DNA from 3 places in the Idiomarina sp. T82-3 genome. Region 1 is predicted to be linked to each of the others. Evidence: predicted binding sites of a transcription regulator. Region 1 holds the regulator's gene; each other region holds the start of a gene.

Region 1 (10,959 bases):
TACCCACTGAAGCACTTCATCATTGCTATCGACTTCAGCTTGTTGTTTTGTTTTGCGGTTTTCAGTTGCCATACTATGACTCCGATTCATTGTGTGGGCCATTTTGCGTATGACCCAAGCCTTTATCTAGCAGTTTAATTAATTCGTTTACATCGAGTAATGCGCACATTCTATTGCGCACGACACCCGCGAGCCAAGGTCGCTTTTGATTGGGGCCGTTACGCCATTGAATCGCATCGGGCTGCAAGGGTTCGCTATCGACCAGTTCCTCGCACAACAGTCCCCATGGGCTATCACTCAATGTAATCATATACTCGTATTTAATACCGTCTTCGACTTCTGCAGTGAGTTTTTCGGGCATCACCCAGCGTGCGGTATCAACCGCCTGCAGCTTGTTACCACGCTCGTTCATGATGCCCTTAAACCAATGCGGTTTGCCAAACAGTGGACTGATTTTACCTAACGTGTGAATGCCACCTAAACTCTTTAATGGCACGGCGAGTGTCAGCCCTGCCACTTTAAAAAATAACGCTTGGAAGTCATTCTCTTGGTATTCCATCATCGCGTCGGTTGGCGGCGGCGTTGCGCCGTCATCTTGCATATCGGCGTCAACCGCAGTTTCTGTAGCTTTGGCGACTTCCGTCTGCGTAAAGTCCTGTTCAGCTACCGACTCCGGCACGTCCGGCACAGACTCTGGTTCCGGTGCCCGTTCAGGTTCCGGTGTCAATGCTGGCTCGGTTTTCAGCGCAGGTTCTGGTTCACTCACAGGCTCAGGCTTAAGCGTCTGGATCTTAGGCATAGCGCGCTCAAGTAATGCCCGCACAGGCGAGTCATCGAAATCAACCGGGGCGGGCTCTTCCTCTAGCAATAGGGCATCAAGGTACTCGGTCATGGCTTGTTCACTTTGGTAGTTTGAGCGACTCACATGACCTCCTATAGGTTCAACTGCTGCAGATAAGTCAGCAGGGTTTGATAAGCCAATACGCCGCGCGATTGAGGCGCAAACATGGAAGGCGGTAACTGTTCATTACTCGCATCACGGAACTTTGTATCAATTGGAATCATGCCATTCCACACGCTTTTACCGTAACGCTGTGCCAGCTTTTTATAGGTATCTAACGACGCCCGCGTCCGTTTATCGTAAAGGGTCGGGATAATCGTATACTGATGCGCTTGTCCTCGAGATTTTTGGATTAAAGCGAGCGTTCGCATCATTCGTTCTAAGCCTTTCAGCGCGAGTGGCTCGGTTTGTACCGGAATTAATACTCGCTCACAACATGCCAGGGCGTTGACCATCAGTACCCCCAGCACGGGTGGCACATCAATTAGTACGTAATCATAACGATGCTCGACGTGCGCTAACGCCCTTTGCAGAACCAGCCCCATACCGCCTTGGGTACCGAGCTTACGGTCTAGCGTCGCGAGCGCCATACTCGCGGGCATGACATCGAGGTGCTCATGTTCGGTCGCGACAATCGCACTTTTCGTTGTTTCTTTATCAACGTTTTTACCCATCGCGAACACGTCGTACGCAGTCGCATCGAGCTCTTCTACATCAATACCGAAATAAAAAGTAAGCGATGCATGCGGATCGATGTCGATACACAACACGCGTTGACCTCGCTGTTGCAATAAGCCGGCTAACGCCACTGTTGTAGTCGTTTTACCTACGCCGCCTTTTTGGTTTGCGATGGTCCACACATGCATGGCTTAATCTCCGTAACCGACTTCGGTCAGTAACGCACTCGCCATTTGGTTTAAACTGACACTGCGGGTTGAAATGCCCGCGCTTGCGACCGCTTGCGGCATGCCGTACACGACACAGCTGGCTTCATCCTGTGCCCAGATGGTTGCACCCTGCTCTTTAAGCATGCGCGCGCCCTCGCGACCATCCGCACCCATCCCGGTTAAAATAACACCCAGCACTTTACCGCCGTAAGCTTTGGATAAGCTGGCAAAGGTCAGGTCGACACTGGGTTTATAGGTGATACGCCCGGAGTTATCTTCGCGAATTCGTAAGCGTGCTGCTCCGGCTCGCCCTTCCACTAACATTTGCTTACCGCCGGGGGCTAAATAGGCAACTCCAGGCTGTAAGTTATCGCCATCTTCCGCTTCTCGCACGCGGATTTTGCACAAGCCATCGAGTCGTTGCGAGAACGCTTTGGTAAACGCCGCTGGCATGTGCTGTACCATCACGATCGGATACGGAAAGTTCTGTGGCAGCTGCGTCAAAATTTTTTGTAGCGCGACGGGTCCTCCGGTGGAGGTGCCTATCGCGAGTAATTGGTATGCTCGATTAATGGTTAGCCGTTCGGTCGCAACCGGTGCTGCAGTCGACGGTGCTTCACGCGACGCCGGTTCACGCGCGATTGTCGAGCGCGTCGATGTACGATCGCCAAACGCTCGAGAACGGGTGCTTTCACGCGGCGTTATTGAACGCGGGGGTGGCGTTGGGCTGGTTGTACGTGCTGGAGGCCGACGGCGAATGCTCGGTTTGGCAGCTATTGCAATGACGCGATCCTGCAGGGTTTTGACTGCTTCTTCGCGATTGCGTGCAACGTCTTCGAATTTCTTTGGTAAAAAGTCCGCCGCGCCTGCTTCTAGCGCGTTCAGTGTTGCCGTCGCGCCTTCATGCGTCAACGAGCTAAACATCAAAATAGGACAAGGTGCATCACGCATGATTTCACGGACTGCGTCGATGCCGTTCATCACGGGCATCTCGATATCCATGGTGATGACATCGGGACGTAAGCTTTTTGCTTGCTCAACGGCTTGACGGCCATCGTTTGCTGAACCGATGACTTTTATCTGACTATTACTTTCAAGAATCTCTGTTACTCGGCGTCGGAAGAACGCCGAGTCATCGACCACTAAAACACTCACTGTCATTTTTAGTGTTACCCGTTATCGTTTCGCGTAGTACTTGAGCATACTTGGCACATCAATGATTAACGCGATACCACCATCACTGGTAATGGTCGCTCCCGCCATGCCTGGCGTCCCTTGCAATAGTTTATCAAGTGGTTTTATCACCACTTCTTCTTGACCGATCAGCGCATCGACCACAAAACCCACTTGTTGGTTGCCGATCTGCACCACAACCACGTGACCGTTTTCGTTTCGCTTATTACGCTCTGGTCGGCGCGTCAGCCAATGCTCTAAGAAAAATAGAGGAATCGCTCGTTTACGCACGATCAATGTCAACTGACCATCGACGGTATTGGTCTTTGCCATATCCAAGTCGATAATTTCACTGACCACGGCGAGCGGCAGTGCAAACGTCTGATCTTTTACCTCGACCATTAAGGTCGGTAAGATCGCCAGCGTGAGCGGTACTTTGATGAGTAGTTCAGTGCCTTTACCGAGCTCTGATTCAATTTTAATACTACCGTTCAATTGACTGATTTTGGTTTTTACCACGTCCATTCCGACGCCACGACCCGAGATATCCGACACTTGCTCTTTGGTTGAGAAACCGGCGGCAAAAATCAGATTGTAGGCATCTTCGTTGGACATACGCGCGGCGGCATCTTCATCGAGAACGCCCCGTTTAATTGCGATTTGTTTGAGTTTTTCGGCATCCATCCCCGCACCGTCGTCTTTAATAGACAACATAATGTGGTCACCCTCTTGCGACGCCGATAGTGTTACCATTCCCTCGCGGGGTTTGCCTTTTGCTTGGCGCTCATCGGGCATCTCGATGCCGTGATCGACCGAGTTGCGCACCAAATGCACCAGTGGGTCAGCGAGTGCTTCGACTAAATTTTTATCGAGGTCGGTTTCTTCGCCGTGCATCTCGAGATTAATTTCTTTTTTCAGGCTACGTGCCAGATCACGCACGACCCGCGGGAAGCGGCCAAAGACTTTCTTAATAGGCTGCATTCGGGTTTTCATCACCGAGCCTTGTAGATCGCCGGTTACGACATCGAGGTTGGCGATGGCTTTGCTCATCTCTTCGTGCTTTTGATCATCGCTGTTGCTGAGGCTTAACAGGCGGTTTCGTACTAACACGAGCTCACCGACCATGTTCATGATCTCATCAAGACGCTTGGTATCCACTCGCACTGTAGTTTCTGGGGGCGGTGGTGGCGGCGCGGCGGGCTTTTTCGCCGGCTGCTTGGCTTGCTCTTTTGATGGTTCAGCTTTTTTCGGCTCGGGCTGTTTAGGCGCTGCTTTTTGAGGCTCGGGCTTTTTGGCTGCTGCGGGTTGTTGCGCTGGCTTTTCTGCGGCTTTGTTGACTTTAGGGGCCTTGCCTTTGCCGTGCAGATCGTCGAGCAGCGCTTCAAACTCGTCATCGGTAATTTCGTCGCTGTCGCTTTTGCTGGCTGATTTTTGTTCTTCTTGCTGTTTTTCTGCGCTGGTTGGGGCTTTACCCGAACCGTGGAGTTCGTCGAGCAAGGCTTCGAATTCGTCGTCTGTGATCTCGTCGTTATCGGTATGGGTGTTTGGTGCTTCTTTTTTATTGGCTGTTTTTGAGGCACCGGGGCCTTGGCCTTTGCCGTGGAGTTCGTCGAGCAGGGCTTCGAATTCGTCTTCTTGGATGTCGTCGACTGTGTTTTCGGCGTCGTTTGTCGCGCCAGAGGCGCGACCTACGTCGGTGTCGGTGTCGGCGGCATCATTTGTCGCGCCAGAGGCGCGACCTACGTCGGTGTCGGTGTCGGCGGCATCGGTATCGGCGGCGGCGTCGTTTGTCGCGCCAGAGGCGCGACGTACGTTGATGTCGGTGTCGGCGGCGGCGGCGGCGGCGGTGTCGTCTTCAGATTCGGGTTGGGAGAGCTTGTGGAGGGTTTCGAGGAGCTCGCTGTCAGCGGCTTCGGGTTCCTCTCGCGCTTGTAATTGAGCAAATTGGGCATTGATGGTGTCGAGCGCTTGCAGGATCACGTCCATGAGGTCAGACGTGACTGTGCGTTGTCCGTTACGCAAGGTATCGAACACGTTTTCTGCGCCATGACAAGTATCGACCAGTGCCGAAACGGCAAGAAAGCCGGCGCCCCCTTTTACGGTATGAAATCCTCTAAAAATCGCATTGAGAAGATCTTTGTTTTCGGGGTCGTTTTCTAATTGAACGAGTTGCTCGGATAACTGCTCGAGGATTTCTGCTGCCTCGATTAAGAAATCCTGTAAGATCTCTTCGTCCATCTCAAAGCTCATGCGCTGCTCTCTCCTAGAAACCTAAGCTTGATAATAAGTCGTCCACGTCATCCTGATTTTCTACAACATCGTCGCGTTGCTCAGGGTTTATGATCGGTCCTTCTGCTGCATTCTTATCGACTGCTTTTACATTTTGTTTAGCTTGAGATTTTTGCTCTTCACCAAACAACTTGAGCAGCTCGATCAGATTTTTCTCAACGTCTTCTACGAGTTGAATCACCCGACGGATGATCTGACCGGTAATATCTTGATAGTCCTGCGCCATGAGCACTTCTGTCATCAAACCATGGATCTGCGGCATGTTTTGTCCACATTCGCGCATTAACGCATCGACTTGATGACACATTTCTTTGAATTCATTTAACTGAATATCGTTGCTCATGAGGCGCTGCCACGCAGGCATCACCTGCTCTACGCGCTGATGCATCTCATCTGTCATGGGCAGACAGGCTTCGACGGCGTCCATCGTGCGGTTAGCCGCGTCTTCTGTTTTTTCAATCACATATTGCAGACGATTCTGCGCATCGGGCAAATCGTCTTGTGTCAGTTGCATGATACGCGGATCGAGTTGGAAGTCTTGCAAGGCTTCATGCAGGTCTCGGGTGAGTTGCCCGACAGAGGTGAACAACTTGTCATCATGCTCTTGATGGAAATCGTCTAGCCATTGATCGGCTTTAGACTGCTCTCCCGCTTCAAGCCAATCAACCAATTGCTTCGCTTGCTTGAGCGATATGCTTGCTGATGGTTTTACCATAGCCGTGCCCACTAACTGATACGTTCAAAGATTTTATCGAGCTTCTCTTTCAACGTTACAGCGGTGAAAGGCTTCACAATGTAGCCGTTCACACCGGCTTGTGCGGCTTGAATAATTTGCTCACGTTTGGCTTCGGCCGTGACCATTAACACGGGCAAGTGCGCGAGGTCATCGTCTTTACGAATTTCCTTAAGTAAGTCGATACCTTGCATCCCCGGCATGTTCCAGTCAGTTACGACAAAATCAAAGTCACCTTGTTGGAGCATCGGTAATGCGGTGTTGCCATCGTCAGCTTCTTGGATGTTGGTGAATCCAAGGTCACGAAGAAGATTTTTGATGATTCGTCTCATTGTTGAAAAGTCATCAACAACAAGAATTTTCATGTTTTTATCCAAAGCTCCCTCCACTTGGGCTCTCGATTACTACGATAATTACTCTACCCAGCTCTGCATGCGTGTTTTTAGGCGCATCATTGCTTGGCTATGAATTTGGCTCACGCGTGATTCGCTCACGCTGAGAACTTCACCGATTTCTTTCAGGTTAAGTTCCTCATCATAATACAACGAAAGCACTAATGCTTCACGTTCGGGTAAACCCGAGATAGTTTCGACGAGTGCGCGATGAAAGGCATCGTTTTCAACGTCTTTCTGCGGCTCGTAGTTTGCACCCGTTACTTGCTCAGGCATAATAGCATCTTCGGAGACGCCTAGATCTTCAATTCCTATAATTCGTCCCGAGTTTACATCGCGCAAGATGGCGTGGTATTCCTCAAGCGACATTTCTAATTTTTCGGCGACTTCGACATCTTTGGCATCGCGCCCGGTTTCGTTTTCGACCTGTCGAATCGCTTCGAGTACACGCCGATGATTGCGATGCACTGAGCGCGGCGCCCAGTCACCACGGCGTATCTCGTCTAACATTGCGCCGCGAATACGAATGCCCGCAAAGGTTTCAAAGCTCGCGCCTTTGCTATTGTCAAAATTTCGCGCTGCTTCCAGTAAGCCAATCATGCCGGATTGGATCAGATCATCGACCTGAACGCTCGCGGGAAGACGCGCCATCATGTGATGAGCTATGCGCTTCACGAGCCCCGTGTGTTGTTCGATAATCGCTTGGCGATTATCGGCATGGGCACTGTAAACAGCCGCTTTATTCATTGGCAACATCCTGCTTCTTACCGTTATCGGCCGATCCTATTAATTGTTCAAGGAAAAATTCGAGATGCCCGCCAGGCTGCGCCGGCACTGGCCAGTCGAGCGCACGCTGCGCAAGGGCTTTAATTGCTAATGACGCGGGAGACCGAGGCTGCATTAAGACCAACGGTTTTTGTTTGCGTACCGCCAGACGAATATTGTCATCGAACGGAATTATGGCGGCCAATTCTATCGCGACATCTAAAAACCGATCTGTGACTTTAGTCAACTTATTGAATAGCAGTTGCCCTTCGCGCAAATTACGCACCATATTGGCAACCACTTTAAATTTGAATACGTCCTGCTCTTTACTAAGCACTTTCATCAATGCATACGCATCGGTGATTGAAGTCGGTTCATCACACACCACAAGTAATACATCTTGCGCGGCGCGTGCGAAGCGTACGACCGTGTTACCGATACCGGCGGCGGTATCGACAACCAAGACATCAAAATCACCTTGTAGGTCGCTAAAAGCGCGGATAAGTTCGGCGTGCTGAGTCTCGTTCAGCTCTATCATTGAGCGCGTTCCGGAGGTGGCGGGCACGATTTTGATACCGGCGGGGCCTTCAATCAAAATATCTCTCAGTTCGGCTTGTCCACTGAGCACATGTGAAAGATTTTTTTGCACGCGCAGCCCAAGCATCACGTCGACATTGGCGAGACCTAAATCGGCATCCAATACCAATACGCGTTTGCCTTGTTCGGCCATCGCAATCGCCATGTTTAAAGAGATGTTGGTTTTACCCACACCGCCCTTACCACCGGTTACTGCAATGACTTTGACTTTGCTCTGTTTCATCTTTCTTAAGCCACTTGCTTGATCCATGCGCTCTAACTCTTACTGCTGGTTGATGCTTGATTCGTTAAGGCCCATCACTGGACCGCCTGCCAACTTGATTTTGGCATGTCTGACACATTCGAACAAATGCTTTTATCATACAAGCGCTCAGCCTCGGTCACCATATAATGTTCATCAGCTACACGGATGTCCTCGGGTACTTGTTGACCATGAGTCAAGTAACCGACGGCGAGACCTTGTTCGATAGCAACACTGATACTCTCACCTAAGCTTAAGCACTCATCTAGCTTAGTAAAGATACACCCTGCTAGCGGCAGTGTTTTGAATTGCTTGACGGTATCGTTTAGCACTTGTGTCTGCGCTGTAGCAGATAATACCAAATAAGGACGAATTCTGAGACGTTTATTCTGCAGAATTTGTCCAAGCTGTTCGCTCAAGCGCTTATCGCGTTGGCCCATACCCGCCGTATCGATAAGAATCAGACGCTTATCACGCAGGCTCAGCATGGCATCAGCAAGTTCTTTTGCATCGTTTGCGATCTTGACTGGGCAGCCGATGATACGACCATAAACTTTTAATTGTTCACTGGCGCCGATACGGAACGTGTCAGTAGTGATTAAAGCGACCGAGTCAGATCCATGACGCTGGGCATAACGTGCAGCGAGCTTGGCGATGGTGGTGGTTTTACCAACACCCGTTGGCCCGACTAAAGCGACCGCACCGCCACGAGTCAAAATATCGTCATGGGTGGTATTGAGCTGACCTTCAAGAAGCTGTAGCGCTTGCTCCCAACTATCCTCGATATCATCGCCTTCGGGAATAAAGCATGCGATTTGATCGGCAATACGCTCACTGATCCCCATTGTCATTAGGCGCTTAACGAGTAATGCTCGCATCGGTTCTTCGCGTTCGATTTCCTGCTTCATCAAACCGCTCAACTGATGTTGCAACAGATTTTGAATACCTTTGATTTGCGATTTTAGTTCAGCGATTTCACTTGCACTGCCGCCGCCCACATAATCTGGAATATGATTGTCGAGCTCGGGTTCTTGCCAACTTGGTTCATCATTCGCTGAGGTGGTCATTTGAGGCTCCGGCTCGCTATATGTCTGCTGGGGCTGTGATGGCGCAGCTTGCGACTCCGCCTGGCGCGCTAAAATTTCGGCAAGCGAATTGGCTGGCGTGGACTCTGTCTCAGGTGCAGGCGTCGGTGCAGATTGTGGCGCCGCAGGTGACTCGGCATCACCATCGATTGCCGCGACGATCTCAACGCCGCCGTTGACCTTTTTATTCGACATGATAACGGCATCGGGTCCGAGCGTTTCCTTTACTTGCAATAACGCACGACGCATATCCTCAGCAAAAAAGCGCTTCATTTTCACAGGTCAATCCCCCTATCATTGAGCTGCTGGTTGTTGTTGTCCACCAATCGAGCTCACAATTCGAATCTGTTTATCATCTGGAATTTCTTGGTAACTCAGTACCCGCATTCCGTCTGTTGCGTGTCGCGCAAAACGCGCCATCGTTGAACGAAGGAGCCCAGATGTCAGTAAAACGGATGGCTCGCCGTTCATCTCTTGCTGTTGATGAACATCTTTCAACGACTGCTGCAGGCGTTCTGCTAGGCCAGGTTCAATGCCTGCGCCTTGTTGTTCGGCTTCATTGCCTGCTGCCTGTAAAGACTGATGCAACATTTGTTCCAACTCTGGCGCCAAAGTAATGACAGGGAGTTCTTGTTGGCCTTCGGAGATATCTTGAACGATCAGTCGGCGTAACGAAATACGCACTGCCGCAGTTAACACATCGGTGTCTTGAGTGCGTCCGGCGTACTCGACTAATGTTTGTACAATGGTACGCATATCGCGAATAGCGATGCCCTCATCCAGCAAGTTTTGTAGCACTTTGACAAAATTGCCCAGTGACAATAAATCGGGTACCAGACCTTCGACTAATTTCGGATGACTGCGACCGAGGCGATCGAGTAACTCTTGTGCTTCTTCATGACCGAGTAGCTGGGATGCGTGATTGGTTACGATTTGGCTGAGGTGCGTTGCCACAACGGTTGCCGCATCGACCACGGTGTAGCCCATGGTTTGCGCATTATCGCGTTGTTCAGGTCGGATCCATACCGCTTCGAGCCCAAACGCAGGATCGGTGGTTTTTTCGCCTTCCAGCTCGCCAAAAACTTGACCCGGATTAATCGCGAGTTCGCAATCATGACGGATCTCGGCTTCGCCCATGGTCACCCCCATCAGCGTGATGCGATAACTGTTAGGACCGAGATCGAGGTTGTCGCGAATATGGACGGCAGGCACAAGGAAGCCAAATTCTTGCGACTGCTTTTTACGGACCCCTTTGATGCGCGATAATAATTCGCCACCCTGACTTCGATCGACCAACGGAATTAAGCGATATCCGACTTCTAAACCGAGCGTATCCACGTGACGCACGTCGTCCCAACTGAGTTCCTTTTGCGCCAGCTGCTGTTGTTGCTCTTGCTGCTGTTGCTCAACCTGTTCAGTTTCTTGGCTCTCGGCATGACGCATTTTGTAATAAGCCGCGCCGGCCAATACAGCCGACATGGATAAAAAAGCAAAGTGCGGCATACCTGGAATGACGCCCATCGCAAAGAGCACCGCACTTGAGATGACCAACACTTTAGGGTTGTTGATGAGCTGGAACACCACCGCATCGCCCATATCTTTGGTGTCGTTCTCGCGCGTGATAATGATTGCTGTAGCCACAGAGAGTAAAAGTGCGGGGATCTGTGCCACCAAACCATCACCGATGGTGAGCAAGGTGTAAACCTCAATCGCCTGACCAAACGACAGGTTGTGCTGGATCATGCCAATTAAGAAACCACCCACCACGTTGATGAGCAATATTAAGATACCGGCAATGGCATCGCCCTTAACAAATTTACTGGCACCATCCATGGAGCCATAGAAGTCGGCTTCACGAGTAACATCACTTCGGCGCGCTTTGGCTTCCTCTTGATTGATTAATCCGGCATTGAGGTCAGCATCAATCGCCATTTGCTTGCCGGGCATCGCGTCCAA
Region 2 (10,959 bases), on a different contig from region 1:
GATTGATCGCGGGTCGTTATGGCGAGCAAGAAGGACCGGTAAATTTACCTGAACAGCGTTTTTTAGTTGCTGACTTACGTTTTTCTGAAGCCAGCAGCGAAAAACTGGATATCATGGCCTACACAACGCAATTGCTATATGTGTATCAAGGCTCGATTACGCTTGACGGTGAGCAAGTTGAACGAGGCGAGCTTGTGGTCTTCGACGGCCCATTGAACACCAGTATTATTCATGGGGAGCAAGGCTCCGGCGTTATGTTGTTGTTGGGAGATGCAATAGGTGAACCTATCAGCCAATATGGTCCCTTTGTCATGAATACGACACAGGAGATAGAGCAAGCTATTCGTGATTACCAACAGGGAAGGCTGACCGAGGCTTAGCTAAGGTTAAAACGAGCAGTTTGTTTAATCAGCTGCTCGTAACGAGCGGCATGTGAATCGGTTAACGTTAAACCTTGTAGCGTACGTAAACACGAGAGGCATTCTTTTTTCAAGAAGCCAATTTCTTTATTCGAGTTTGCTTCGGCACAATATCGAACAGCAGCCTGTATAAAGTTAAGAGCGGCGCCGCTGTTGAGAGGAGCTACTTTTAGTGCTTCTCGGAAACTGTTGAGTGCTTCCTTATAAAAGCGCTCTTCATATTCTTTGATGCCGCGTTCATGTAGCTGTCGGAATTGACTGCGACGTTGTTCAGATCGTTTTACTCGATCTTTTAACAGACGGTCAGTGTATTCATCAACAGAGAACAGCTGTTGATACTGCTTCATAATGTCATCCGCTTTTTCAAATTCACCTAAATCCATCAAAATAGCGACGATATCGAAGCTTACTTCCTCAGGCAACGAGTGGCCTGCTGCTAAATCAACACCAAAAATTTGGTTAAGTCTGTCTTGAGCTTCGCGTAAGCGTCCGTTGAAAGCGTCGATGCGTGACAGTAATACGGACTCGATCGTTTCGAAAGCGATATCTGAATAAACGAGGTTTTCATCGTAGCGCGCACGCTGCAATTCCATGGTCGCTTCAGTTTGATATTTCGCTACTTGCTGGCGCGTTTCCGCATGCTCGGCGGCATCTAAGATGGAACGTAGGTAATTACACAGATGTTGCACGTTACGATGAACCGAAGTACGGGCGATTTGCAGTACATTGTTCATCGCTTGCTTGGCTATTTCGTAATTCTCTGAATCACGTGCGATGCGTGCTAGTAGGGTCTGCCGCTCGATCGAGAACGGCGCCATAGAAATGGCCATGCGGGCACTATCGAGGGCATCATCGAGCGCCGCCTTGCTGAGGTGACAGCGCGTTCTCAGATCGTGCGCTTCAATCGCATTCGGCATTTTTTTAATAACAATATTTAACAGTTCGAGAGCATCATCAGGACGTTGCTGAAGTAAACGCGTTTCAGCCAGCTTTAAACTTGCCCAACTCTGACCACCTTCTTCCAATAAACGGGCAATCGCGGCATCAGCGGCCTCAAGTTGACCTGTTTTATTAAACAGTTCAATTTGTAATTTTTGACAGTAGTTGGCATAGCGACTTTGTGCGTCGATATGTTTTTGACAAGCGGTAATACACTGCTGATAGTCTTTATTAAATAATGTTTTGAATACATCTCTTAGCCACATTCTGCGTTTATAAGCTCTTAATAAACGCGCATGTAGAACGCGGTGTGAAAACGGCTTTGTCAGGTAGTCGTCGGGCTGAAGCTCAAGTGCACTGAGTACCATCGGTCGCGTGTTGTCGCCAGTGATGATAAAAAATAGCGTTTCAGGCTTAAGCATACCGCGCTGCCGTAACTCCTCGAGCACTTGGCGACCGTTTTTTCCTCGGCCTAAATTGTAGTCGACCAACATAATGTCGTAGGGCCGGCGTGCATAGGCTGCAATGCCCGCTTCACCGGTTCGTTTAGCGTCGACTTCTTTTGCACCGAGATTAATCAAAAGCCCCTTCAACATGACTTGAAAGGCTTTTTGATCCTCAATGATTAGGACACGTTTTTCCGATAAATCCAGTACTTCGCTCATACCGTAGACACTAATAGAAGAATTAATGACAGCATACTGTCAAACATAAATTATGTTAAGTCTCTACTCGGTTTAACGCGCAATTTAAAGGGAAATAAGTAAATTATGAGAGTAGCATCCATTAAAGAAGGGCAAATTGAGTGGAATGAAGCGGAGCTATCAAAGGAACTCAGTGCTCACCAAGTAAAAATTGAAATTAGCCATGCGGGTATCAATCGCGCTGACCTAATGCAGGTCGCAGGAGCCTATCCACCTCCGCCGGGAGCGTCAGACATTCCCGGGCTCGAGTGTTGTGGTCAGATTGTCGCTGTTGGCGATCAAGTGGATACTTTTGTAGTGGGGGACGATGTCTGCGCTTTGCTTGCCGCTGGGGGCTATGCTCAGCACGTCATTGTTGATCAACAACAAGTACTCCCGCTACCTCAAGGGTGGTCGAAAGCGCAAGGAGCAGGTTGGTTGGAAACTTTCGCGACCGCATATCTCAATGTCTTTCAATTGGCGCGTGTTAAACCGTCAGACCGAGTGCTGGTGCATGCGGCAGCGGGAGGAGTTGGCACATCCCTGCTTCAATTATGCAAAGAGAAAGGAATTAGTACGGTCGCGGTGGTAGGAACTGACGAAAAGCAAACTTTTTGTCAAAAGCTGGGCGCGAGTTTGTCGATAAATCGACATCATGAGCGAGACTGGAACGCTATAGAGAAAGAAGGTGTTGACGTGATATTGAATCCCATCGGCGGTGACTCTATTGCCCGAGACCAACACTTTTTAAATACCGAAGGTCGCATCGTGCTAATCGGTTTAATGGGGGGACGTGAGGGCCAGGTCGACTTTGGACGAATGCTAATCAAGCGACAACGTATCATCGGCTCAACGCTCCGAGCACTCTCCGCTGAACGCAAGGGAGCCATTTTGAGTGAATTGTGGGCGGAATTTGGAGACGCATTCAATGCGCGTCGCGTTATGCCAATGATTGATCAAGTGGTGCCAGCAACGGATGTGAATGAAGCGATGGACTACATGCGCGAAAATCGAACGTTTGGAAAAATAGTATTGGATATGAACGCTTAATAAGAAGAAGTGGTGGAGGGGGCAGGATTCGAACCTGCGAAGGCTGAGCCGTCAGATTTACAGTCTGATCCCTTTGACCGCTCGGGAACCCCTCCATCAGAAGAGCGCGTATGATAGCAACCTGAACTCTGTTGTAAAGGGTAAACTAAAAAAACTCATTGTTTCTCGTACTTTGCCGATATGACTGATATGTCAGTCAGCGGAGTTAGCAATGCAAGTGGTACGAGAACCACAATTGGATTCCTTTGTTAAAACAGCAGAGTCGTTTGCCAACGAAGCAATCAATGACGGTTTTGCCGCGACTTTTGCTTACTGGGTATCGGCGCTGAGTGATAGGCCTGCCGTTGAAGGGATGACACCACCCGAGCCAAACTGGCAACGAAGGATTGGTGCTGCACGACCACGCCCACTGGATGCTGGCGGTCATTATAAATTGCCGGCTGGCGTTTATAACGATGCTTCTGAGCTGACCCAGCAGCGCCTTGTTGATGCCTTGAATCCGCAACCTCTTGTCTTAGACGCGTCGCCCAATCGTCTGCCATTGGAACTCATTGCAAACTTGGATTGGCAAACGAGACAGCGTCGTCAACGTAGCAAGCTCGTCAAGCAACAGCCGCAGCGACGCTCCAACCCATCTCGTTTGTACGATGTTTTGCAGTCAATGGGTATAGAAGATCAGCAACCTCTCATGTAAGCTGACATCTTTCCAGTTGTCAGTACAAGAATGGGCATGAAAATTCATCCACAAGATGCAGAGCGTATTGAGCAATTTGTTGAGCATTTATGGCTTGCTCACGGTGTGAGTGAGAATACGCAAGCAGCTTACCGCAGTGACTTAAAGAAGTTTTGCGAGTTTTTGGCACAACACAGGTTGGGTCTTCATCAGGTAACATCTACGGTCGTGCAAGATTATTTGTTTTGGCGTCGCTCTCAGGGTCTGTCACCGCGGAGTACATCACGATTTTTGAGTGCTATGAAAAAGCTGACGCCATACGCCCTAAAGTCAGGCTGGTTTGTCACCGATCCGATCGCTAAGCTTAAACGTCCTAAAATGAGCCCCGCAGTACCTCACTCACTGACTGAATCCGATGTGTTGTCCCTATTAGATGCACCTGATGTCGATACGCCCATTGGTTTGCGCGATAGAGCGATGCTCGAAGTATTGTACGCAACCGGTTTGCGAGTAACGGAATTGGTCCGGTTACAATATGACCAAGTCTCATTGGCACAAGGCTTGGTGCGCGTTGTCGGTAAAGGTGATAAAGAACGGTTAGTGCCGTTGGGTGAGGAAGCTATCGAATGGCTATCGCGGTATATGAAGTCGGGTCGTCCAGTCCTCAGCGAGCGTCAGTCGGGTTGGGTGTTTATTACTCAGCGAGGGACGTTGTTAACGCGGCAAGCTTTTTGGTATCGGATCCGAACCTATGCCGAACAGGCCCAGATCAATAGCCATTTGTCGCCTCATACACTGCGTCATGCGTTTGCTACTCACTTGCTTAATCATGGCGCTGACTTGAGGGTACTGCAAATGTTGCTAGGGCATAGCGATCTGTCAACAACACAAATTTATACACAAGTAGCAAAAGAGCGCTTGCAGCAAATGCATGCAACGTTCCATCCACGAGGATAATCGAGGTCAATATGAAGTTGTTTCCTAGTCTTAGCGCCGTTGCGGTGTCGTTCTTGTTTTTGTCAGTCAATGCGCTGGCTGAGCAACAGCCAGACGTGAGTAAATTGGAACGTTTGGGTGTCGAGATCTCAACTATAAAGCCAGCGGGCATTGATGGTCTGTATGAGCTGTCCACTAATCAGGGAATCGTTTATATGACCGCTGATGGTGAACACTTGCTAGTCGGTAACCTGTATCAGTTGGGTGAGGGCGCACCTTTGAATGAAACTGAGCAGGCATTAAAGGCATTGCGAAAAGAAAAAGTGGCTGAACACCAAGATGAAATGATTGTTTATCCATCATCTAAGCAACAGTATGCCATTACTATTTTTACCGATACAACCTGTGGCTATTGTCGGAAATTGCATCACAACTTGGGAAGTTATCTTGATAAAGGCATTACTATTCAGTATTTGGCATTTCCGCGGGGTGGCCTAGCTTCGAAGGGCGGACGGGAATTACAGCAAGCTTGGTGTGCAAAAGATAGCGCCAAAGCGTTGTCATCACTATTCAATGATCAAGCGATCCGCGCCACTACCTTATGCGATAATCCCGTCGCTGAACACTACCAGCTAGGACAAATGCTGGGTGTAACAGGAACGCCCGCCGTAGTTTTACCGAGCGGTCGTATGTTGCCCGGAATGCGAACAGCAGATGCAATCATTGATGAAATTAAAGCTGATAACGAGTTATGACGTTCAAAGTAGTTAAGCGTTATCCGGATCACTTCGCCGAACAGCTACCAGCGGACTGGCCTGCGACCATTCGACAAATTTTAGCGCATCGAGGGGTTACTCGACCCGAACAACTCGATCTTCGTTTGCAGGGTATGGCGCATTTTTCTCAGTTGCGAGGTATTGATGCGGCATGTGAAGCGATGCTCGAGGCACGTGAACACAATGAAGCGATTGTCATCTGTGGTGACTTTGACGCGGATGGTGCAACCAGTACCGCATTATTGATGTCCGCTCTACCGCAGTTAGGTTTCACCAAAGTCACTTATCGCGTGCCGAACCGAATGACTGAGGGGTATGGCCTTTCAGCAGCGATTGTTGAGCAGCTAGCGGAGCAACAGGTGGGGCTGATACTCACGGTCGATAATGGTATTGCCGCACATGATGCGGCAATACGCGCCGCCGAATTAGGAATCAAGTTAGTCATTACCGATCATCATTTAGCCCCTGCGTCATTACCGCCAGCGGCTGCGATAGTCAATCCTAATCAACCCGGCTGTGAGTTTCCGAGCAAAGCGTTAGCCGGTGTCGGCGTTGCATTTTATCTATTGGCGGCATTACGCGCACGATTGCGCGAAACGGGTGAGCAGACACCCAATTTAGCAGACTTTCTTGACTTGGTGGCCTTAGGTACCGTTGCCGACGTGGTGCCGCTCGATAAAAACAACCGCATTTTGGTTCAGCAAGGCCTCAATCGTATTAAAGCAGGTCAGTGTCGCGCCGGCATACGCGCATTAATTGAGCAAAGTGGTCGCGATATTGCAAAGTTACAAGCGAGTGACTTGGGATTTGCCATAGGGCCTCGTATAAATGCCGCGGGGCGCCTTGATGATATCAGCCTGGGTATCGAATGTTTGCTGGCGTCGTCTGAGCGCGCGCAACAGCTTGCTCAAACATTATGTGACTTGAATAAACAGCGACGGGAAATTGAGGCGGACATGAAAGCTGAGGCTGAGTCCATTGTGAGTCAGCTTCAGCTCGATAATCAAGGTCAGCTGCCGAATGTCATTGTGCTCTATAACGAACAATGGCATAGCGGGGTAATTGGTATCGTCGCAGGGCGTGTAAAGGAGCGAACCCATCGTCCGGTAATCGTGTTTGCTAAAGAAAGTGATACTCATTTAAAAGGCTCCGCGCGCTCAATTGATGGTGTACATATTCGCGACCTGCTTGAGCGTGTGGACACTCAATATCCCGATGTAATTGAACGTTTTGGCGGTCATGCGATGGCCGCTGGACTGTCTTTAGCCGAAGCACAACTAAACACCTTTCAAAGCGCAGTGTCGCAAGCGGCAGCTGATTGGCTGACTGATGAGGTTGTACAACCCGTTATCTGGTCCGATGGTCAGTTATCCGATGAGCAATTAACGGTTGAATTTATTCAGCAACTCGAACGTTTTGGACCTTGGGGACAAAAGTTTCCAGAACCTATTTTTGATGGCGAGTTTCGGATACTGCAGCAGTGTATTGTGGGGGAAAAGCATCTCAAGCTCGTCGTTCAAAGCCCCGAAGGCGGTATTTTCGATGCCATATCGTTTTATTGCGATATTGAGCAGTGGCCCAATCATCAGTGTCAGTGGGTCGAACTTGTCTATAAACCACAACTGAATCATTTTCGCGGACGTACTTCAGTGCAGTTGTTGGTGGAGCAACTGCGCGCTTTGCGGTAAAATACCCGTTTATGCCAATTAAACAACTAAGGGTCATGTGATGTTTGAGACAAACGCCACTTACAACGCCATTAAAGAGATGCGCTCACGTAGTGAGGCACTTAGGGGGTATCTTTGACTACGCTCATAAAAAGGAGCGTTTAGAAGAAGTTACCCGAGAACTTGAACAACCTGAAGTGTGGGATGATCCGCCCAAAGCCCAAAGTTTGGGTAAAGAGCGCGCTGCACTTGAGCAAGTGATTGAAACACTCGATAACTTAGAACAAGGGTTAGAGGATATCGAGGGTTTAGTCGACTTAGCTGTGGAAGCAGAGGATGAAACCACCTTTGATGAGGCTGAACAAGAGTTAAAAGAGTTATTGACTCAGCTAGAGGCGCTCGAATTTCGTCGCATGTTTTCACGCGACAATGACTCATCAGATTGCTACGTGGATATTCAGTCAGGCTCTGGGGGGACGGAAGCCCAAGACTGGGCAAACATGCTATTACGCATGTATTTGCGCTGGGCTGAAGCGCATGAATTCAAAACAGAAATTACCGAGCTTTCTGAAGGTGAGGTTGCGGGTATTAAATCGGCGACAGTGCGTATTGCAGGCGAATATGCTTACGGTTGGTTGCGTACCGAAACAGGCGTACACCGCTTAGTGCGTAAATCGCCCTTTGATTCCGGCAACCGACGCCACACATCATTTGCATCGGTATTCATTTATCCTGAAGTCGACGATGATATTGAAATAGAAATTAATCCGTCAGATTTACGCATTGATACCTACCGCGCTTCTGGTGCGGGTGGACAGCACGTTAACCGGACGGATTCCGCGGTGCGAATAACCCATGAACCCACAGGGATTGTGGTGCAATGTCAAAGCGATCGCTCGCAACATAAAAATAAAGACTCTGCGATGAAGCAATTAAAAGCGAAATTGTATGAGTTAGAGATTCAAAAGCAGAACGAAGATAAGCAGGCGCTGGAAGATTCAAAAGCGGATATCGGCTGGGGCAGTCAAATTCGTTCGTATGTGCTCGATGATGCGCGCATCAAAGATTTGCGTACCGGCATCGAGAACAGAAACACACAGGCGGTGTTAGATGGTGCGCTCGATCCATTTATCGAGGCCAGCTTAAAAAGCGGTCTGTAGCCAAGTTAAGTCGCGATAGAAACGTATTCGAAGAGGAAGCAAGATTATGACAGATAAGTCGCAAACGCCAGAAGTTGATGTAAACGAACAAATCGCGCAACGAAAAGCGAAGTTAGCGGCGTTACGCGAGAAGGGCGTTGCCTTTCCAAATGACTTTCGCCGTGATTCACTGGCAAAGGATCTTCACGCTGAGTATGACGAGGCGGACAAAGAGTCGCTTGAGCAACAGGGCGTTCGCGTTAAAGTCGCGGGTCGAATGATGACCCGTCGTATCATGGGTAAAGCGAGTTTTGCGACGATTCAAGATATGTCGGGAAAAATTCAGCTATACGTAGCCCGTGATAACTTGCCAGAGGGTTTTTATAACAGCGAATTCAAAAAGTGGGACTTAGGCGACATCATTGGCGCCAGTGGCGTATTGTTCAAAACCGGGACAGGCGAACTGAGTGTGTTAGTCGACGACGTGCGTTTATTGACCAAGGCGCTGCGTCCTCTGCCAGATAAGTTTCACGGTTTGGCGGATCAAGAAACACGTTATCGTCAACGTTACCTTGACTTGATTACCAATGAGGAGTCTCGTAACACGTTTTTAGTGCGTTCGCGCGTTATTGATTACATTCGTCGCTACCTTAACGAACATCAATTCCTGGAAGTTGAGACGCCAATGATGCAAACCATTCCAGGCGGAGCTGCTGCGCGTCCATTTTCAACTCATCATAACGCGTTAGATATGGAGCTATTCCTAAGAATCGCTCCAGAGCTTTACCTCAAACGTCTCGTCGTCGGTGGTTTCGAAAAAGTATTTGAAATAAACCGCAACTTCCGTAATGAGGGATTATCGACTCGTCACAACCCTGAGTTCACCATGTTGGAGTTTTACTGGGGCTACGCAGATTATTTCGATTTGATGGATATGACGGAAGATATGCTACGGGGTATCGCTCAAGATGTATTGGGTTCAACCACATTTGAAAGTGGTGGCGTGACTTATGACTTCGGCCAGCGCTTCGAGCGCATGACGGTGTTAGAGGCGATTATTAAATATATGCCTGAAGTTACCGAGGAGCAGCTCAACGACCGCGAACAGGCGACCGCTATCGCAGAGCAAGTCGGTGTGGATGTCAATTCGGCTTGGGGTCTAGGAAAGATCCAGATTGAGATTTTCGAAACCGTTGCTGAACATCGTTTGATTCAGCCTACATTCATCACGGCGTATCCAGCAGAGGTGTCACCTTTGGCACGTCGTAATGACGAGAATCCATTTGTGACCGATCGCTTTGAGTTTTTTGCGGGTGGACGCGAGTTGGCCAATGGCTTCTCGGAGCTGAATGATGCAGAAGACCAAGCGCAACGCTTCCGCGATCAAGTGGAAGCTAAAGAGGCGGGCGATGATGAAGCGATGTTCTATGATGAAGACTATGTCACAGCGCTTGAACACGGCATGCCGCCAACCGCGGGTGAGGGTATCGGTATTGACCGTTTGGTGATGTTGTTGACAGATTCATCGACCATCCGAGACGTACTCTTATTCCCTCATATGCGTCCTAAAGCAGATTAAGTCCAAAATAATCTAACAGCCACCCTTGCCGGGTGGCTTTTTTTTGGTCTACCATTTAATAAATTAGAAAAAAGAGACAAGGAAACGTTCTTTACTATTCAATTTTATTAAACATTATGCTTTGGAGATTGAATGTACCACTTAGAGTTTGACACACCGCTTGGGCACATGGTGGCTATGGCGAATGAGGCACATCTGACGGGTCTTTATTATAAAGATCAAAAAAATGTGCCAGACTTAAGCCATTCGGTTGTCAACCATAAGCATCCTGTGTTGGTGCAAACACAAGCGCAACTTGAAGAGTACTTTGCTGGCGCGCGTCAGAAATTTAGCCTGCCTTTACGAGTAAAAACGACAGAATTTCAACAGCAAGTGCTTTCGACACTTACACAAATAAAACCAGGCGACACATTATCGTATCAGTGTATTGCTGAGCGTATTGGACGACCTAAAAGCGTACGCGCTGTTGCTAATGCGGTTGCGAGAAATCCATTTATTATCGTCATTCCCTGTCACCGTGTGATAGGCATAAAAGGTGAACTAAAAGGTTTTTCGGCGGGGGGGCATCGAAAGCGAGCACTCATTAATCGAGAGCAAAAATTAAGGGGCGAATAGTCGCCCCCCAATTCATTAACCGTTAATCACTGAGTGATTAGTGGTCTTCACCATCTGCGTGAACGTGACCGTGTTCAAGCTCTTGCTCAGTTGCGTCACGTACTTCGACAACTTCAACGTCAAAGTTTAAGTTTACACCTGCTAATGGGTGGTTACCATCGACAGTCACTTCGTCGTCATTAACTTCGACGATGATGACTGATTGGTCGCCTTGGTCGGTGCTTGCACGGAACTGCATACCGGGTTGAACATCGTTTTCGCCAAACAAGTTACGTGGAACTGTTTGGATCAAACCTTCGTGACGTTCGCCGTATGCTTCTTCAGGACCGATTTCGGCGGTAAATTTCTCGCCGACTTCTTTACCTTCCAATGCATTTTCTAAACCAGGGATCAGCATGCCTCGGCCATGGATAAAGCTCAGTGGATTGCCTTCCTTAGACTGATCCAATGTTTGACCTTCAGCTGTCTTAACAGTGTAATGGA
Region 3 (10,959 bases), on a different contig from region 1:
CTATCTGTATCGGTCGAATGGTAAAGGATGAGACACGTCAGGTGAGAATGACTTACCAAGGCGAGCCGTGGGAACTCCCTAAAATTGAATTGGGTTACAACCATTTTGGAGCGTCCTAATATGCGCCGATTTCCTGGGCTTTCACTTGCGAATCCAGTTGATTTACTTGCTCTTGGATTTGGCTCTGGACTAGCACCAAAGGCACCAGGTACGTTCGGCACGTTGGCTGCTGTTCCATTGGTCTACGGTATGCTTTGGTTAGACATCACTAGCTATAGCCTGTTTGTCGCGCTTAGCACCCTGCTAGGAATCTATATTTGTCGCAGTGCGGCCGATAAAATGGGTGTACACGATCATCCAGCAATTGTTTGGGATGAGTTCGTCGGCTTGATGTTTACCATGTGGGCCATGCCAGCTAACTGGGCTTTACTTATGGTCGGCTTTTTGGTTTTTCGCGTCTTCGACATTCTCAAACCATGGCCAATTAGCTGGTTGGACAAACGCCTGCATGGCGGAACAGGCATTATGTTAGATGACGTGCTCGCGGGGATCGCGAGCAACTTCGTTTTACAACTGATACTTGCGACAACAATCGGTCGTGACTGGTTTTTGTAGGCGCGTGGCGCCTGTTAGCTGTTTAAATAGTCTTGTATACGCGACTTAATCGCCGTAGCGCTCAGTCCAATTTCTTGTTTAACCTCATCTTGACTACCGTGCTTTATAAACTCATCAGGTAAACCAATATTTAGAACTTGAGTATTGATTCCTGAATTCGCCAATGCTTCGTTTACGGCACTACCTGCACCACCCGCGACGGCATTCTCTTCAAGCGTTACAACAAGTTTGTGGCGACGAGCGCAATCAATCGCGATTTGCTTATCAAGTGGCTTCACAAAGCGCATATCGACTACTGTTGCATTGATATCTTCCGCGACCGCGATAGCCTCGGGTAGCAACGTGCCAAAGTTTAGGATCGCAACGTCGTTACCCTGACGTATGATGTTTGCTTCACCTAACGTAAGTAACTTATCGTGCTCTCGTAATGTAACACCGGTACCGCTACCACGGGGGTAGCGGACTGCAGCAGGCCCCTGATGGCAATAGCCGGTGTAAAGCATATCTCGACACTCTTGTTCGTCGCTGGGTGTCATAACGACCATATTTGGAATGCAACGGAGGTAACTTAAGTCAAATGCACCTTGGTGAGTAGGTCCGTCTGCACCAACAATACCTGCGCGATCAATAGCGAACAATACATCAAGATTTTGTAACGCAACATCATGAATGACTTGATCATAGGCGCGCTGCAAAAAGGTTGAATAAATAGCGACAACGGGTTTAAGACCAGCAATGGCGAGCCCAGCCGCATAAGTCACGCTGTGCTGCTCGGCGATAGCGACATCAAAATATTGCTCGGGATAAAGTTTTGAGAATTTGACCATTCCCGATCCCTCTCGCATTGCAGGTGTAATGGCCATTAACTTGGCATCGTCTTGTGCGTGATCACACAACCAATCACCGAACACCTCTGAGTAACTTGGGATTCCGGGCTTTTTCGCCGGTAGCTTGGACAGCGAGGGATCAAATTTAGGCACGCCATGATAACCGATAGGATCGGCTTCTGCAGGACGATAGCCTTTTCCCTTTTGCGTGACTACGTGAAGCAACTGTGGACCGCGTAAGTGCTTCATATTACGCAGCGTTTCAACTAAGGTGTCCACATCGTGCCCATCAATGGGACCAATATAATTAAATCCGAGCTCTTCAAAGATAGTACCGGGTGCCATCATACCTTTCATATGCTCTTCAGCACGGCTAGCTAAGTGATGGATGGGCGGTAACGGCTTGAGCAGTTTTTTGCCTTGCTCACGTATTTTGGTATAGAAACGCCCCGACAAAAGACGCGCGAAATGCTGATTCAAGGCACCTACGTTCTCAGAAATCGACATGTCGTTATCATTTAGTACCACTAACATGTCAGGCTTAATATCGCCTGCATGGTTCATCGCTTCAAACACCATGCCGGCTGTCATTGCACCGTCACCAATTATCGAGACGACCTTTTCGTTAGAACCACTGCGCTGGGCGGCAACCGCCATACCTAATGCTGCTGAGATTGAGGTACTGGAGTGACCAACAGACAAAACGTCATACTCACTTTCTTCCCGCCATGGGAATGGGTGCAAACCATCTTTCTGTCTGATTGTATGCAGCGCCTTTTTTCGTCCTGTTAAAATCTTATGGGGATAGGCTTGATGACCAACGTCCCAAACTAACTTATCTTTTGGTGTGTTGTAGACGTAGTGCAGAGCGACGGTCAGTTCAACTGTACCCAGCCCTGATGCTAAGTGGCCACTACTGCGACTGACAGAGTCCAGTAAGTAGGCGCGTACTTCCTCACAGAGCGCGTTTAATTGATGTGTAGGCAGCTTGCGTAGATCTGTTGGGTATTCAATACCGTCTAATAATTTGGTCATAGGTCTCGTATTACTTAGTGATCGCGCTTCAGCAAGATCTCTGAAAATGTTTCTAGTTTTTGGGTATTGTACGGGATCTTGTTGAGTGACAGTAGTGCTTGTTGATGCAATGACAGCAGTTTTTCATTGGCTCCGTCAAGCCCCAGTAGCGCAACGTAAGTCGCCTTGTGGTGGGCTTCATCTGAACCTTGTGGCTTACCCATAACTTCAGTGTTTCCGACGACGTCAAGAATATCGTCGTAAACTTGATAAGCAAGTCCAATCCAACTGGCAAAATCACAAAAGTGATTTAAGTATTGTTGGCTTTCGTCGTTACCTGCAAGCACTCCAAGTGCCGCAGAGGCACGTATTAAAGCACCGGTTTTGTGACGATGTATCTTTTCAAGTTCAAGCTCGTCAATGGCGCGTCCGGTGGCATCTAAATCCAGCGCCTGTCCAAAACACATACCTTTAGCACCACTGGCACTGGCCAAATGCTGGATCATCGCGATGCGTCGTTGAGAGGGAAGTTTAGCGTCTAAGTTGGTGCTTAATACCTCAAAAGCGAGTGTTTGCAGCGCATCACCGGCTAATACGGCTGTCGCTTCACCGAACTTAATGTGACACGTGGGATGACCTCGGCGTAGTTCATCGTCGTCCATCGCCGGTAAGTCATCATGAATTAATGAGTACGCGTGGATCAATTCTACGGCACAAGCCGCGTCCAAAGCATCGTTAGTTTCAGCCCCACATAATTCGGCCACAGCCATCGTTAAGTAGGGACGGATACGCTTGCCGCCCAGTAAGACGCCGTATGCCATGGCTTCTTTAAGTGAACTAGAAGCAATGTGTGATTCGATCAGTTGGTTTAATCGGTTATCAACGGCACTACGGACCTCGGCTGTAAACTGCTTAATATTCACTCGCGCGCCTCACTGTGCTGTTCACTCAGCACCTGTTCGCCGTTTTTTTCTAGTAACGTTGAAACCTTTTGTTCTGCTGACTGCAACTGCGCTTGGCTTAAACGTGATAGCTTTACGGCTTGTTCAAACTTTTCTAATGACGTCTCCAATGGAAGGTCGCCTTGCTCAAGCTCATTCACTAACTGTTCAAGTTGTTGCAATGCTTGTTCAAACGATAGGTTGTCTTCCTTCTTTGCCATAATGCGTCACCTTTAGTTTCAATATAGGCTCATTATCATATAAAGAAACTCGATTGTCAGCCGATGATCAATGCGTGGTTTACTTAAATTTACAATATAGGTTGCCACAGTGAGTGGGATGTTTAAAATTGATCACGTGCCAAATTTATCGCGTGAAGTGGAGGAAGCTGAGTGGATATAGCAACGCTGGTTGGGATCATTGGAGCCATAGGCTTTGTTGTTGCCGCGATGATATTGGGTGGTGACCCCGGTCTTTTCATTGACACTCAGTCTTTATTGATTGTTTTGGGTGGCTCGCTGTTTATCGTTATGGCCAACTTTCCACTACAACAGTTTTTTGCCACCGGCAAAGTCGTAGTAAAAGCTTTCTTTTTTAAAATAGAACACCCTCAAGAGCTTATCGATAGTGCCGTCGAAATGGCTGACTCGGCGCGTAAAGGTGGCTTCCTAGCGCTGGAAGAGGCAGAGATTCCTAATCCTTTTTTTCGTAAAGGCGTGGATATGCTGGTGGACGGTCATGACGCGGAAGTAGTCAAGCACACTTTAAGCAAAGACATCAGCATGAGCTTTACCCGACATGAAGAGGGGGCTCGGTTTTTTAAAATTTTGGCTGACGTAGCACCGGCAATGGGGATGATTGGTACGCTCATTGGATTGGTTGCGATGCTCGCTAATATGGATGACCCCAAGGCTATTGGTCCGGCGATGTCGGTTGCATTGCTAACAACACTGTATGGTGCATTTTTGGCCAACGTGATTGCGATTCCCATTGCGAATAAATTGGTGCTGCGAGCGGAACAGGAAAAGCTGAACCGGCAGCTCATTTTGGATGCTATTTTAGGAATTCAGGATGGACAAAACCCACGGGTTATTGAGGGCTTGCTACGTAATTACCTCGCCGAATCCAAACGTGTCAATGAAGGGAATGAGGACGAATAGCGCCTATGGCTGCCGCAGACGATCAAGAAGAATGCCGTTGCCCGCCCCCTGGGCTTCCTATGTGGATGGCGACTTTTGCTGATTTAATGACACTACTAATGTGCTTCTTCGTGCTGCTTCTTGCTTTCTCTGAAATGGATGTTCTTAAATTTAAGCAAATTGCCGGCTCTATGAAGTATGCGCTGGGTGTTCAGAATAAAATTGAAGTAAAAGACATACCCAAGGGAACAAGTATTATTGCGCAGGAATTTCGGCCTGGGCGTCCTGAACCTACGCCCATCGAGACCATTCAGCAACAAACAGTCGAAATGACCCAACAAACCTTGGAGTTTCAAGATGGGGAATCAGACTTTGCAGGAGGTAAGCAGGTCGAACGGGGTGGACAGCAAGCTGACAGCGAGGAGGACAAGAAGGCCGCTGACGGAAGCGAGTCCGATCCAGCGGTAGAGCAGCAAGTTAAGGAGCTAATGGAGCGTATCCGAGAGCAATTAAGTGATAACATCAAGGCCGGCTCATTAGAATTAGAGCAATTGGGGCAACAAATTATTATCCGAATTAAAGAAAATGGTTCGTTTCCAGAGGGATCTGCGTTCTTACAGCCGCAATTTAAGCCAGTCATTCGGGAAGTGGCACAAGCGCTCAAAGATATTCCTGGCGAGATCACGATCTCGGGGCATACCGATAATCAACCGTTAGTTTCTGAGATGTACACCTCAAAGTGGGATTTATCCGCTAAACGAGCTGTCGCTGTTGCTGAAGAGATGACTACAGTAGACGGGTTCGACCAATCACGCCTTGTTACGATGGGCTATGCCGATACAAAACCGATTGTACCGAACAACTCGGCCTCTAATCGTGCGCTCAACCGACGTGTTGATATCGCTATTATGCAAGGCAAGGCGAAAGAGTCCGATCCGGTGGATGTAATTGACTAGCTCGGGTGGCTCACAGCGTTAAAAAATCGTATAATGATCGGTTTTTAGACTAGCTAAAACTGGGGCCTCCATGAAGTTCGTTGTACGGTTGCATGCCGAAATCACCATCAAAAGCCGCTCAGTTCGTAAGCGTTACGGAAAAGTACTCACCAATAATCTACGTAAAGTGTTGGCCGATATAGATGCCGGTCTCTACGTAAAATGGTTGTGGGACCGTATCGAAGTGAGTACTCCCTCAGAAGAGGAAGATGTGCGTCAAGCGGTGATTGATAAATTGGCTTGTACGCCAGGGATTTCATGGTTCGCTGAGGTGGTTGAGCGCCCCCTGGATGAGTTCGAGATCCTTGCCGAGTGGGTCGCACAGTTCTGGCTAGAAAAAATCGCTCAACAAACCTTTGCGGTCAGAGTAAAGCGTAAAGGGCATCATGATTTCTCTTCACAACAGCTGGAGCGCTACATCGGTGGCTACCTTCTTGAGCATCAACCGACTGCAAAAGTGCAATTAAAGGCGCCTGAGCATGAAATTACTTTGCAAATTATTGAGCAAAATATTCAGTTAGTGGGTACCCGGAGGCAGGGCCTGGGCGGTTTTCCTATTCCTACTCAGGAGACCGTGGTGAGTCTCATGAGCGGCGGCTTCGACTCGAGTGTTGCGAGCTTTGACTTCATTCGTCGTGGCGCGCGCACACACTTTTGTTTTTTTAATCTCGGTGGCGACGCGCACGAAGTCGCCGTTAAGCAAATATGTCATTATCTTTGGGACCGTTACAGTAAGTCGCATCCCATTAAGTTTATCAGTGTGGACTTCGCGCCTATCGTAGAAGATATTCTGACCCACGTCGACAACGGTGCCATGGGAGTTGTTCTAAAACGTCAAATGCTACGAGCAGCAACGCGTGTTGCGGGCTTTTTAAAAGCGCAAGCGTTGGTCACAGGTGAAGCGATTGGACAAGTATCGAGCCAGACGTTGGCTAACTTACAAGTCATCGATAAAGCGACAGATACACTGGTATTGCGTCCACTTATTACAGCGGATAAACAAACCATCGTTGATCAAGCGAAGCGCATTGGAACCGAAGCTTTAGCGAAAACAATCCCAGAGTATTGTGGTGTTATTTCCAATAAACCCACCGTAAAGGCCGATGAGCGAGCTATCTTAGCAGAAGAAGCAAAGCTCGATATGTCGCTTATTGAGCAAGTCGTTCGCAATGCCCAAGTACTTAGTATGCAAGACATTGCTAAGGCAGCACAGGACCAAGTACAAATAAAGCATACAGCGACAGATAAGCCTAAGGTCATCATCGATATTCGAACAGCCGACGAAATTGAAGAGCAACCGCTATCGACCTCCTTTGAGGTGATTGAAATGCCATTCTTCAAGGTTCAGTCAGAATTTGTAAAACTGGATGACGCAAATCACTATCTATTATATTGTTCGCAGGGTGTGATGAGTAAAATGCAAACGTTACTTCTGCAGGAAGCAGGATACAGTAACGTTTCGGTGTATGAAGGACAGGACGTTGAGTAACCTAACGAGTTCTCGCATGTTTGCGCGTGCGATTTTTTTAAGCTTATTAATTGTGATCACCATCGCGTTCTTATGGCAGTTTCCAAGTCATGAAGCGAGCCGTATGATCCCTCATGCAGACAAATGGGTTCATTTTAGTGCTTTTTTCCTGTTGAGCGTGACCCTTCACAAGGCCTTTGACCTATCGGGTAAACTCGCAAGCTCACTGCTACTCATATATGGCTGTGCGATAGAAGTGATTCAGTATTATATTCCAGGGCGAGGCTCTGACGTAATGGATTGGCTTGCTGATGCTGCGGGCGTGACGGCTTACTTTACCTTGCTGTGGCTCTATCGAAAGCGCCGCGATTAACGGCGCTTCTTTGTTTTCTTATTTTGCTTCTTCTTCTTAACACGCTTTTTGTCTGTCGATGGAAATTTATACTGCGGCTTGAGCCCATCAATCACACGTCTATCAAGACGATGCTCCATGTAGCGTTCGATTTTTCCTAACAGAAGTGCATCGTGCGCCTCTACGAGTGAAATAGCTAACCCTTTTTGGCCGGCGCGGGCAGTACGGCCTATTCTATGCACATAAACGTCTGCCTGTTTAGGCAAATCATAGTTAATAACCAATTTAATATCGTCAATATCGAGTCCGCGAGAAGCTACATCAGTTGCGACTAACACGGCGTTATCACGACGCTTAAATTCGATGATTTTCTGTTGTCGTTCAGCATGTGGTAAGTCACCACGTAAAAACATGACAGGCACGTCTTGTGATTGGAGAAAGCTGGCTAGCGCCTGCACTCGTTCGCGGGTGCGCGCAAAAACAATCGAGCGACCACTATGCTGCTTTAATAACGCCATCAACAACTGACGCTTGTGATCATCGGTATCTGCAAGATATGCGTGTTCAATTATTTTACCGCGTTCTCGCTTAGGAGGCGTGACCTCAATAAGTTCGGGTTCATTTAACAGCGCACGCGAGAATGCTTTCACACCGTCACTTTCAATCGTCGCCGAACAAAGAATTGCATGTTGGCGATTGCGCGCGTGCAGCGCAATGTCTTTAACAACATCTTTAAAGCCCATATCCAGCATACGATCGGCTTCGTCAATAACTAACCATTCAACGGCTTCAAGCTCGTATTGCTCGGCTTCTAATAAGTCTAATAGCCTGCCTGGGGTTGCGATGACTATATCATGGCTCTGCTCCAGTCGGCTCAACTGACTACCGTAATTGACGCCGCCAGTAACAACGACAGAAGAGAGCTCTGTGAGCGCACGAAACATCTCTGCTTGTTGATAGATTTGTTCCGCCAACTCACGAGTTGGCGCCAAAATAAGTGCGCGCGCAGCCCCCGGTTGCTTGCGAGGAAAGTCCATCATGTGCTGTAGCACAGGAAGCAAAAACGCTAAGGTTTTGCCTGTACCTGTGGGCGAGCTGATCAGTAGATCATGGCCATCCATTGCGGCTGGCAATGCTGCCTGCTGGACTTTAGCCGGTTTATTGAGACCGGCTGCTTTAAGTACTGATATGAGCGCATCATCAAGCTCTAATTCTTGCCAATCTGGCGTCATTCACTGAATTCCTAAAAATAAAATTAACGAAGTAAAAGCACGGGTATTTGCGAACGAGAGAGTACTCTCGACGTGGTGCTTCCCATAAATAGCTGACGTAACTTAGAGTGGCTATATGCCCCCATAACAAGCATATCGATATTACGTTCTTGTTGAATATCGTGCAAAGTTGATTCAACGTCGCCCGCTCGGATCTCATAGCTGACTTTATGACGAAATTCTTGCAGATGACTGACGGCAGCCTCGACCGATGCCGTTGCATCGGCTGTCGCGGCACCTACCATCACCACATGGATAGGCATGCCGACAAAAAGAGGTGACTCCGCAAGCATTTTTACGCCTTTACGTGACACATCACTCCCATCAAACGCCAACATGACGTTCGTCGGCGTATGGTACTTGGGGGGAACGGCTAAAATTGGACGATGTATATTTCGCACAATAGTTTCAATCTGATGACCAAGCCGATCGCTGTCACATGTTTGTGCTCCATGTAAGCCAATGACGAGGAGTCGCAGGTTATCCTCAAGAGCTGTCAGTGACTCAGCCAAATCACCATGACGCTGACGCACATGCACGTCTTCTGCACCCATTTCTTCGGCTCGATTTTTTGCTGCTTCAAGCAGATGATGGCCATGCTCTAAGGCTATCTTATTACGACGCTCATCGAGTTCGGCTAGCTCTTCGAGCAGCGACTCTCGGCTTCCTAGACCAATATTTCCGGTCATGTCCGAATTCACTGGGTAACGCATTTCGTCAAGTACATGGAAAAGCGTCAGTGGTGTTTGAAGTTGCTTTGCGGACCATGTCGCGTATTGCGTGACAGCATTGGCCATACGCGACTCATCAATACAAGCGATAACGTGTTTCATACGACTTACCTTAATTAATGTCCGATCAAGTCTTTGGTATCACTTTGGTTATGTTCACCAAAGCGGTCGACAATGGTCGCACTTGCTTTATTCAGCCCAATAACATCGACTTTTGCACCTTCACGTCTAAATTTTATCACGACACGATCCAGTGCGTTGACAGCAGTAATGTCCCAGAAGTGAGCTTCGCTTAGGTCAATGACAATCTTATCTACGCCTTCTTTAAAGTCAAAGGCTGCAATAAACTTCTCTGATGAACTAAAGAATACTTGTCCTGCAACTTTGTACGTGCGGCAGAACGAAGCTTCATCTAAGCTCGATGTGACGGCCATATAATGGCCGACTTTATTAGCAAAGAATACTGAAGCTAATAACACGCCAACAAATACGCCGAGTGCCAAATTGTGAGTCGCGACGACTACTGCGACCGTCGCTAGCATCACAATGTTGGTAGACAATGGATGTTGTTTGAGGTTTCGAATCGAATCCCAACTAAAGGTGCCAATTGACACCATAATCATAACCGCCACTAGCGCAGCCATGGGAATTTGTTTTAACCATTCATCTAAAAACAAGATCAATATCAACAAAAAGGTACCGGCGATAAACGTAGAAAGACGCGTGCGGCCCCCCGATTTTACGTTGATAATCGATTGCCCTATCATTGCGCACCCGGCCATGCCACCAAGGAGTCCTGAGCCGATATTGGCGATACCTTGGCCTTTACACTCACGGTTGCGATCACTGGATGTATCGGTGAGGTCATCAACAATGGTAGCGGTCATCAGCGACTCAAGCATACCGACAATTGCTAAGCCCAATGAGTACGGAAAGATAATAGCAAGCGTTTCGAAATTGAGAGGTACATCGGGCCATAGGAATACGGGTAACGTATCCGGAAGTTCGCCCATATCACCCACTGTGCGTACATCTATCCCAAAGTAGATGGCAATCACGGTCAGCGATAAAATGCAGATCAAAGGAGATGGCAACAAGCGTCCGATGACAGGGATATAGGGAAAGCCGTAAATAATACCCAAACCGGCTAGGGTCATTACGTAAACGTGCCAAGTGACGTTTGTCAATTCAGGTAGTTGAGCCATGAATATGAGAATTGCTAACGCGTTAACGAAGCCAGTAACGACGGAACGCGAAACGAAGCGCATGAGTTCGCCCAGTTTCAAGTATCCTGCGACGATTTGTAAAACCCCCGTCAGCAGTGTGGCTGCAAGAAGGTATTGTAAGCCATGCTCCTTAACGAGCGTAACCATCAATAGCGCCATAGCCCCTGTTGCAGCGGATATCATGCCAGGTCGACCGCCGGTAAAAGAGATAATGACGGCGATAGCAAACGACGCGTAGAGCCCGATTTTCGGGTCAACGCCCGCAATAATTGAGAAAGCAATAGCCTCAGGAATCAATGCTAAAGCAACAACAAGACCTGATAGTACATCACCGCGCAGGTTCGAAAACCAGTTTGCCTGGATAGACTTCCACATAAAAC

Evidence for each region. Region 1 encodes FliA, which starts transcription of late flagellar genes. Its sites were predicted from a motif close to CTAAAGNTNNNNNNNNNNNNGCCGATA; they were not measured.
Region 2: the regulator FliA is predicted to act here: its motif matches at 3,246-3,272, upstream of AWU56_RS03670 (VC2046/SO_2500 family protein).
Region 3: the regulator FliA is predicted to act here: its motif matches at 3,658-3,684, upstream of pomA (flagellar motor protein PomA).

What each region holds. Positions count from the first base shown of each region.
Region 1 is NZ_LSBQ01000007.1:53,774-64,732, reverse strand. Features, by position in the region: gene AWU56_RS06305 (chemotaxis protein CheW) at 1-72, opposite strand, end outside; gene AWU56_RS06300 (chemotaxis protein CheW) at 74-925, opposite strand; gene AWU56_RS06295 (ParA family protein) at 934-1,707, opposite strand; gene AWU56_RS06290 (protein-glutamate methylesterase/protein-glutamine glutaminase) at 1,711-2,889, opposite strand; gene AWU56_RS06285 (chemotaxis protein CheA) at 2,905-5,151, opposite strand; gene AWU56_RS06280 (protein phosphatase CheZ) at 5,165-5,905, opposite strand; gene cheY (chemotaxis response regulator CheY) at 5,917-6,300, opposite strand; gene AWU56_RS06270 (RNA polymerase sigma factor FliA) at 6,337-7,062, opposite strand; gene AWU56_RS06265 (MinD/ParA family protein) at 7,055-7,927, opposite strand; gene flhF (flagellar biosynthesis GTPase FlhF) at 7,975-9,282, opposite strand; gene flhA (flagellar biosynthesis protein FlhA) at 9,298-10,959, opposite strand, start outside.
Region 2 is NZ_LSBQ01000004.1:34,255-45,213, forward strand. Features, by position in the region: gene AWU56_RS03650 (pirin family protein) at 1-380, shown strand, start outside; gene AWU56_RS03655 (response regulator) at 377-2,023, opposite strand; gene AWU56_RS03660 (NAD(P)H-quinone oxidoreductase) at 2,129-3,091, shown strand; tRNA gene AWU56_RS03665 (tRNA-Tyr) at 3,102-3,186, opposite strand; gene AWU56_RS03670 (VC2046/SO_2500 family protein) at 3,303-3,785, shown strand; gene xerD (site-specific tyrosine recombinase XerD) at 3,816-4,721, shown strand; gene AWU56_RS03680 (thioredoxin fold domain-containing protein) at 4,733-5,455, shown strand; gene recJ (single-stranded-DNA-specific exonuclease RecJ) at 5,452-7,164, shown strand; one part of gene prfB (peptide chain release factor 2) at 7,205-7,279, shown strand; one part of gene prfB (peptide chain release factor 2) at 7,281-8,303, shown strand; gene lysS (lysine--tRNA ligase) at 8,350-9,861, shown strand; gene AWU56_RS03700 (methylated-DNA--[protein]-cysteine S-methyltransferase) at 9,994-10,476, shown strand; gene AWU56_RS03705 (FKBP-type peptidyl-prolyl cis-trans isomerase) at 10,514-10,959, opposite strand, start outside.
Region 3 is NZ_LSBQ01000002.1:199,176-210,134, forward strand. Features, by position in the region: gene thiL (thiamine-phosphate kinase) at 1-119, shown strand, start outside; gene AWU56_RS02100 (phosphatidylglycerophosphatase A family protein) at 121-615, shown strand; gene dxs (1-deoxy-D-xylulose-5-phosphate synthase) at 630-2,477, opposite strand; gene ispA ((2E,6E)-farnesyl diphosphate synthase) at 2,492-3,379, opposite strand; gene AWU56_RS02115 (exodeoxyribonuclease VII small subunit) at 3,376-3,618, opposite strand; gene pomA (flagellar motor protein PomA) at 3,790-4,557, shown strand; gene AWU56_RS02125 (flagellar motor protein MotB) at 4,563-5,492, shown strand; gene thiI (tRNA uracil 4-sulfurtransferase ThiI) at 5,563-7,020, shown strand; gene AWU56_RS02135 (VanZ family protein) at 7,013-7,372, shown strand; gene srmB (ATP-dependent RNA helicase SrmB) at 7,369-8,583, opposite strand; gene AWU56_RS02145 (universal stress protein) at 8,607-9,455, opposite strand; gene AWU56_RS02150 (SulP family inorganic anion transporter) at 9,470-10,954, opposite strand.